Linked DNA regions of Thermoleptolyngbya sichuanensis A183. Each later gene encodes a partner of the first gene's protein in a complex. Links are inferred from orthologs where the notes say so. Each region holds a gene or a part of one and is shown on either strand. Other genes may lie near its edges. The genes, in order: ureA and ureC.

Region 1 (3,139 bases):
GATCGCCGCCGATCGCAGCGCCTTCGTAGCCACAGGTCGCGGCGGTCTGCCCCCCGGCCCCAATCATGCGTTCGATCTCCCATCGGTTCGGGTTCCCTGGGCAGAGTCCGCGCCGGCCAGCAGCATGAACGCACCGATTCATGCCCGCCCTCCGGCACAGGCAGCGGCTCTGGATGCTGCCAATCTGGATGCTGCCAATCGGGACGCTGCTAATAATCAGGATGCTGCCAGCTTACACACCGCCAATCTGACGGTCTTGCCCCCGCCCGATGACCCAGATTCCCGAACCTCGCCGCTGACCTTGCGAGAGCCATCGGATGCTGCCTTGTCGGTAGCGTCCAGGCCGCTGCAAGAAGCGCGGGGCTGGCGGCAGACCGCAACGGGCGAAGTGATTCTGCTGGCGAACCTGCCGGAACCATCGAGGTTTCAGGATGTTCAGCCGTTGCCGCCGGGATGCGCTGCACCGGGCTAGGGAACGGTGCTGGGGTTCACGCAGAAAGTTGGGGAAACTGGGGTGGGGCGATCGCCCGTCCTGCCTGATCTCTGGGATATCCGTAAAACCGAACCGCTTCAACCCCAAAGCCGCGAATTAGACTGGAGAAAAGGTTTCTTGTGGTGTTGTAATCCTTAGCAGGGATCGCGTTGATGCAATTCAGGTCAAGCGCAATCCGGGTTTACGTTCGTTCGTTCAACGTCCTAAGTTATTGTCCTAAGTTATTGAGCATTATTGAGAGGTCAAGATGAGCCTTTTTACGTTTCTTGCGCTGGTGATTTACATCGGGGGCGCGTGGAAATTTTGGACCGGGTTTAACCGCACGAATTTCAACCAAAATCGTCTGATGCTGACGCTATTCTGGCCGGTGATGCTGTTCAATGCATCCTATCGGCAGAACTTCAGACGGGCGCTGAAGGGCTAATCCAGAAATGGGCGAATTCAGCCCAGTTTCGCCCCAATTTCGCCCCAATATTCGACCCAGTTTCGACCCAATTTCGACCGGGCACAAACGGGCCGTTCTAATCCAGCGGCCCGTTTATTTGTGCATTCAGCCCATAGACCTGACGGCTGCCCACCAGCGCCACTAGCGTCACTTCTTTTTCGTCGCCCGGTTCAAAGCGCACTGCCGTTCCTGCGGGAATGTCTAGCCGCATTCCCCGCGCCTGGTTGCGGTCAAACGAGAGCGCTGCGTTCACCTCAAAAAAGTGGAAATGGGAGCCGACCTGGATGGGGCGATCGCCCGTATTTGCCACCATCAGCGTCACCGTCGGACGGCCCGCGTTGAGTTCGATGTCGCCAGGTTCGATGAAGAGTTCGCCAGGAATCATGGGCAGGAGTTGTGGGGTTGGGATAGCAGGGCGCGATGGATGAGAGCGATGAAGCGGTGCCACCACTTCATCCACCCTCATCGAGCATTATCGAATCGGATCATGCACGGTCACTAGCTTCGTCCCGTCGGGGAAGGTCGCTTCGACTTGTACTTCGTGAAGCATTTCGGCGATGCCGTCCATCACGTCGCTGCGGCTGAGGAGGGTGGTGCCGTAGGTCATCAGATCGGCGACGGTGCGCCCTTCCCGTGCGCCTTCCAGGATGGCGGCGGAAATGTAGGCAACAGATTCGGGATAGTTGAGCTTCAGGCCTTTGGCTTTGCGGCGCTCGGCCAGCAGGGCGGCAGTAAAGATGAGGAGTTTGTCTTTTTCCTGGGGAGTCAATTGCATGGTGTGGGCGATCGCAGCGTCAGCATCATCAAAAGCATCGGATCATCGGGCAGCAGCGCGGGTCAGGGGGATGCGGGCATAACCAGGCTCCACCTAGCAGACCAGCGCCCAGCCCAGCCAGATTCTACGGCATTATACGCAATCTAAACCGCGAGAAATTGTTTATTTCTTTGCGGTTTATTGCTTTGCGCGGTTGGCAGGATCAACGAGTTCGATCCAGTCTCCAGCGACACGGGCGATCGCCCCACCAGCAAACGGATCGGTTTGGCTGCGGTTGGGTGCGTCGAGCAGGGCCAGCAGTTTTTCCACTGGCTCAAAGCCGGGGGCTTCCGGCAGATGGCGGGCGAGAAACTGGCGCAGGGCGCGGCGCTGGAGAGCGAGGGGCGCAATTTGCAGCGTGGGTCGATGGAGTTGGGGATGTTCGTCTGGCGGGGCGGCGGGTGGCAGTGCCCGGTGCAGCAGATCGGCAGCGGCTGATTCCAGGTAGTCCACGTCGGCGCGGAGCAGTTCGGCGGTGTGGGCCAGAGCCGCCTCTGCCTGGGGATTCAAGTGCGCTTTCAGGGCGGGCAAGATGTCCTGGCGGATGCGGTTGCGGGGATGGCGCAAATCCTGATTGGTGCTGTCTTCCCACACGCGCAAGCCCCGCGACTGGCAAAACTCGGCGGTTTCTACCCGGCGCACGTCCAGCAGCGGCCGCACCAGCGCCACGCCGGGGCACAGTTCGCGCCGCCAGGTGAGGGATTGCAGTCCGTCGGCTCCGCTGCCGCGCACCAGGTTATACAGCAGCGTTTCGGCGCGATCGCTCATTGTGTGGCCGGTTGCAACGCGGGAATAGCCGTGGGCACGGGCGATCGCCCCTAGCACGTCATAGCGCCACGCCCGCGCCGCCGCCTCGCTCGCCGGAATATCTGCTGCCGTTTCAATGAACACCGGAACGCCCCAGGATTCCGCCAGCAATCGCACGTAGTCGGCATTTGCCCCGGCATCCGGTCGCCAGCGGTGGTTGCAGTGGGCGATCGCCAGTTCCCACCCCCACTTGGGCTGCAAGTCCATCAGCAGTTGCGCCAGACACAGCGAGTCTTGGCCGCCCGACACCGCCATCAAGAGGCGATCGCCCCTGCAAAACAACTGCCGCTGCCGGATGCCCCGGTGCAACTGAGCATGAAGCGGTGTCCAGGGGGAAAGAGTCATGGGTGTAGCAGGAAGCAGAGCCGGGAATTTCCCTGAATTCCCCTGAGTTCTCTAATAATCGTCCTCTCGATACACCTCGTACACCTCATCCCGGCGGCTGTAGATTTCGTCGCGGGGGGGGCGACCGGCCCGTTCTCGCGGCCCGCCGCTGCGCTCTTGCCGGGGTCGTTCTGCCTGGAGCAGCTTTTGGTTTTCGGGGAAAAACTCTAGGCGAATCCGGATGCGGCCGCGCTGC
Region 2 (3,297 bases), 1.9 Mb from region 1 along the record:
AAGGCATTCGTAATTTCGCTGGGAAACTAGCATAAAAACCTAGCGAATGCATGGCAAAATCTTTATGGAGAATCTCGATTGCGGGTTTGAGTTGCTTCTCCCTGAATCCCTTTGAGCGGAACAAATTCACAAAGCCACCTTGTGCCCGTCCAAATCGCGGACAAAGCAGCCGTAGTAGGCGGGGCTGTAGTGTGGGCGGGGGCCAGGTTCTCCGTCTGACGTGCCGCCTGCGGCGATCGCTGCCTCATAGAAAGCATGAACTGCCTCCTTGCTTGCCGCGATGAAGGCGACATGCACCCCGTTGCCTGTGGAAGCAGGCTGCTCATTGAACGGGGTCTGAATCCAAAATTCGGGAAACAGCTTGCCGTAGGCCGCAGCGCCGGGAAATTCCTCAATCTTGCGGCAGCCCAGCGTTGGTAGCACCTGGTCATAGAAAGCGACAGCCTGCTCGAACTGGTTCGTGCCCAGGGAAACGTGAGAGAGGATGCTGGGAGTGTCCATGATAGGGAGCGCTAAGAGCTAATTTGTAAAGGAGCCTGAAAGCCTTGTTAATCAAGGATTTCCGAGAAACCGCTTTTCCTGGGCAAACATGACCTCAAAGCCACACATGCCAAGAGTTTCAGGCTTCTTAAGATTTGCTTCATAAATTAGCTCTAAGGGGACGCTGGGGAGGTGGAGGGATTGTTAGTACAGTCAGAGGGTAACTTAACAGTACAGAGGCATGAATAGTACAGAAGTACGAGTTCCTGGGGCGATCGCCGTTAAAAAGCTTAACTTTTGCCGCCAATTGGTCTGTTTGGCTACGCCCCGTGCTACATTCTGCGAGTTAAAAGAAGAGGGTTGATTTTGCTGCCTTTCATCTTCAAGCAGCAACGCTATCCCTTGACTCCTGACCCCCAAACTCCAGCTATGAGCTATCGCATGGATCGCCGCGCCTATGCGGAAACCTTTGGCCCAACCGTGGGCGATCGCGTCCGTCTGGCCGATACCGAACTGATTATCGAAGTCGAGCAAGACTTTACCACCTACGGCGACGAGGTGAAATTTGGCGGCGGCAAGGTGATCCGCGACGGCATGGGGCAATCGCCCATTTCCCGCGAAGATGGTGCAGTGGATGCGGTAATTACCAATGCGCTGATTTTGGACTGGTGGGGCATTGTCAAAGCCGATGTGGGCATCAAGGACGGGCGCATCGTTGGCATTGGCAAGGCGGGCAATCCTTACATTCAGGACAACGTGACGATTGTGATTGGGCCCTCAACGGAGGCGATCGCCGGAGAAGGCATGATCCTCACAGCGGGCGGCATCGACTCGCACATTCACTTCATCTGTCCGCAGCAGATCGAAGTGGCGATCGCCTCTGGCATTACCACCATGATCGGCGGCGGCACCGGCCCGGCCTCCGGCACCAACGCCACGACTTGCACTCCCGGCGCATGGAATATTCACCGAATGCTAGAAGCAGCAGAAGCCTTTCCGATGAACCTGGGCTTCTTGGGCAAAGGCAACAGCGCCAAGCCAGAAGGACTGCGGGAACAGGTGGAAGCCGGAGCCATTGGGCTAAAGCTGCACGAAGACTGGGGCACAGCCCCAGCGGCGATCGACACCTGCCTTAGCGTGGCTGAAGAATACGATGTGCAGGTTGCCATCCATACCGACACGCTAAACGAAGCGGGCTTTGTGGAAGACACCCTCGCCGCCTTTAAGGGGCGCTGCATCCACACCTACCACACCGAAGGCGCGGGCGGCGGCCACGCGCCAGATATTATCAAAGTCTGCGGCGAACTGAACGTGCTGCCCTCCTCCACCAACCCCACCCGCCCCTACACGGTGAACACGCTGGAGGAACACCTGGATATGCTAATGGTGTGCCACCACCTCGATCGCGGCATCCCCGAAGACGTGGCCTTCGCCGAGTCGCGCATCCGTCGGGAAACCATTGCCGCTGAGGATATTTTGCACGACCTGGGAGCCTTCAGCATTATCTCGTCCGACTCGCAGGCCATGGGCCGCATCGGCGAAGTGATCACTCGCACCTGGCAAACGGGGCACAAAATGAAGGTGCAGCGGGGTCCACTGTTGCAGGATTCCGAGCGCAACGACAACTTCCGCGCCAAGCGCTACGTGGCCAAGTACACGATCAATCCGGCTATCGTTCACGGCATTTCTGATTACGTTGGCTCGGTGGAAGTGGGCAAAATTGCCGACCTCTGTCTGTGGCGACCCGCTTTCTTTGGCGTGAAGCCAGAGCTAGTCATCAAGGGCGGACTGATTGCCTGGGCGCAGATGGGCGATGCCAACGCCAGCATCCCCACGCCGCAGCCTGTTCACATGCGGCCGATGTTTGCCAGCTATGGAGGGGCGATCGCTAACACGTCCTTTACCTTTCTGTCTAAGGCTGGTGTGCAAAACGGCATCCCCGAAATGCTGAAGCTCCAGCGCGAAGTGTTGCCCGTGTCCAACATTCGCCAGGTGACCAAAAAAGATCTGAAGCTGAATGACTACACGCCGCGCATTGAGGTCGATCCCGAAACCTACGAAGTCCGCGCCGATGGGGAACTGCTGACCTGCGAACCTGCCACCGTGCTGCCGATGGCCCAGCGCTATTTCCTGTTTTAAGCAAGTTGAGCCATTCAGCTTCATATTCCCGATTGCCGAATCGGTCATTTGCATAGGTCAGTTGAAGAAGTGGCCTATCCCACCGGGCACTTGAGGAACTGTCATAGGATTTGGCTAGTCCTCAAAAATAAATGACACGATCAAATCATCGAGCAGGTGGGCTCGCGCTGGTTACTGGAATTGCCGAAGCGACGGATCGATCATGATTTACCCATGATTCACCCGTTGGGCTTTGGGCAGAGGATGACGGATTTCGGACGGGTTTGGAAGAAAGCTGGGAAGCAGGGTGGCCCCGAAATCAATCCCGAAATTAATTCAGTGGCGATCGCCCCTCTCGCGGAGCGTATGGGGAGTAGATAGGAACATGACACGTAAAGCAGCCTTTCAAAAGAGCAGATTTCATATCAACTGGCAGATTGTGCCCACGGCCGCGCTGGGCGTGCTGGCTATGTCGCTAGCGGCGATGGCCCAGGTCACCACACCGCTGCAAGGAGAGCAGGTGATTAGCGGCACTTCTGGCGGGTCGCAGGCTAGCAGTTGCGGCTTTGTGAGCGATCGCCCCGTGCAGACCGTGCGCGTTACCGAGGCCTTTACCTCGCTGCGGTTTCGCGTCGAGGGTGGTGGCCGCCCCACGCTGCTGATTTTGGGAGCCGATGGCAGCGTCAAGGGCTGTGCCCG

What was found.
Region 2: the proteins of ureA (region 1) and ureC are in contact, whole or in part, in a crystal structure (PDB 4CEU), measured with the Sporosarcina pasteurii proteins. The link is inferred for Thermoleptolyngbya sichuanensis A183 from one-to-one orthologs. Residues at the interface, in WP_115362093.1 of Sporosarcina pasteurii: Ala6, Glu9, Lys10, Ile13, Ala16, Leu19, Arg23, Asn31, Tyr32, Pro33, Glu34, Val36, Thr40, Met44, Met70, Glu71, Val73, Met76, Asp78, Gln81, Ala82, Glu83, Leu92; in WP_115362090.1 of Sporosarcina pasteurii: Lys441, Phe442, Asp463, Pro464, Ser465, Ala466, Ser467, Ile468, Thr470, Pro471, Gln472, Pro473, Met475, Arg477, Gln565, Arg566, Tyr567, Phe568, Leu569, Phe570.

The regions. Positions count from the first base shown.
Region 1 is NZ_CP053661.1:4,029,612-4,032,750, forward strand. What follows is about bases 63-2,880. They hold ureA (urease subunit gamma), read right to left. Parts: upstream 1,714-2,880; coding sequence 1,411-1,713; downstream 63-1,410. Other genes in these bases: HPC62_RS16760 (beta strand repeat-containing protein), read left to right, coding at 63-472; HPC62_RS16765 (hypothetical protein), read left to right, coding at 741-917; HPC62_RS16770 (urease subunit beta), read right to left, coding at 1,015-1,323; tilS (tRNA lysidine(34) synthetase TilS), read right to left, coding at 1,891-2,880. In the rest of the region: more of HPC62_RS16760, read left to right, coding at 1-62; more of tilS, read right to left, coding at 2,881-2,904; HPC62_RS16785 (KGK domain-containing protein), read right to left, coding at 2,956-3,139.
Region 2 is NZ_CP053661.1:2,104,716-2,108,012, reverse strand. Bases 289-3,264 are described here. They hold ureC (urease subunit alpha), read left to right. Parts: upstream 289-909; coding sequence 910-2,619; downstream 2,620-3,264. Other genes in these bases: HPC62_RS08840 (hypothetical protein), read left to right, coding at 2,984-3,264; HPC62_RS08850 (VOC family protein), read right to left, coding at 289-501. Also shown: more of HPC62_RS08850, read right to left, coding at 127-288; more of HPC62_RS08840, read left to right, coding at 3,265-3,297.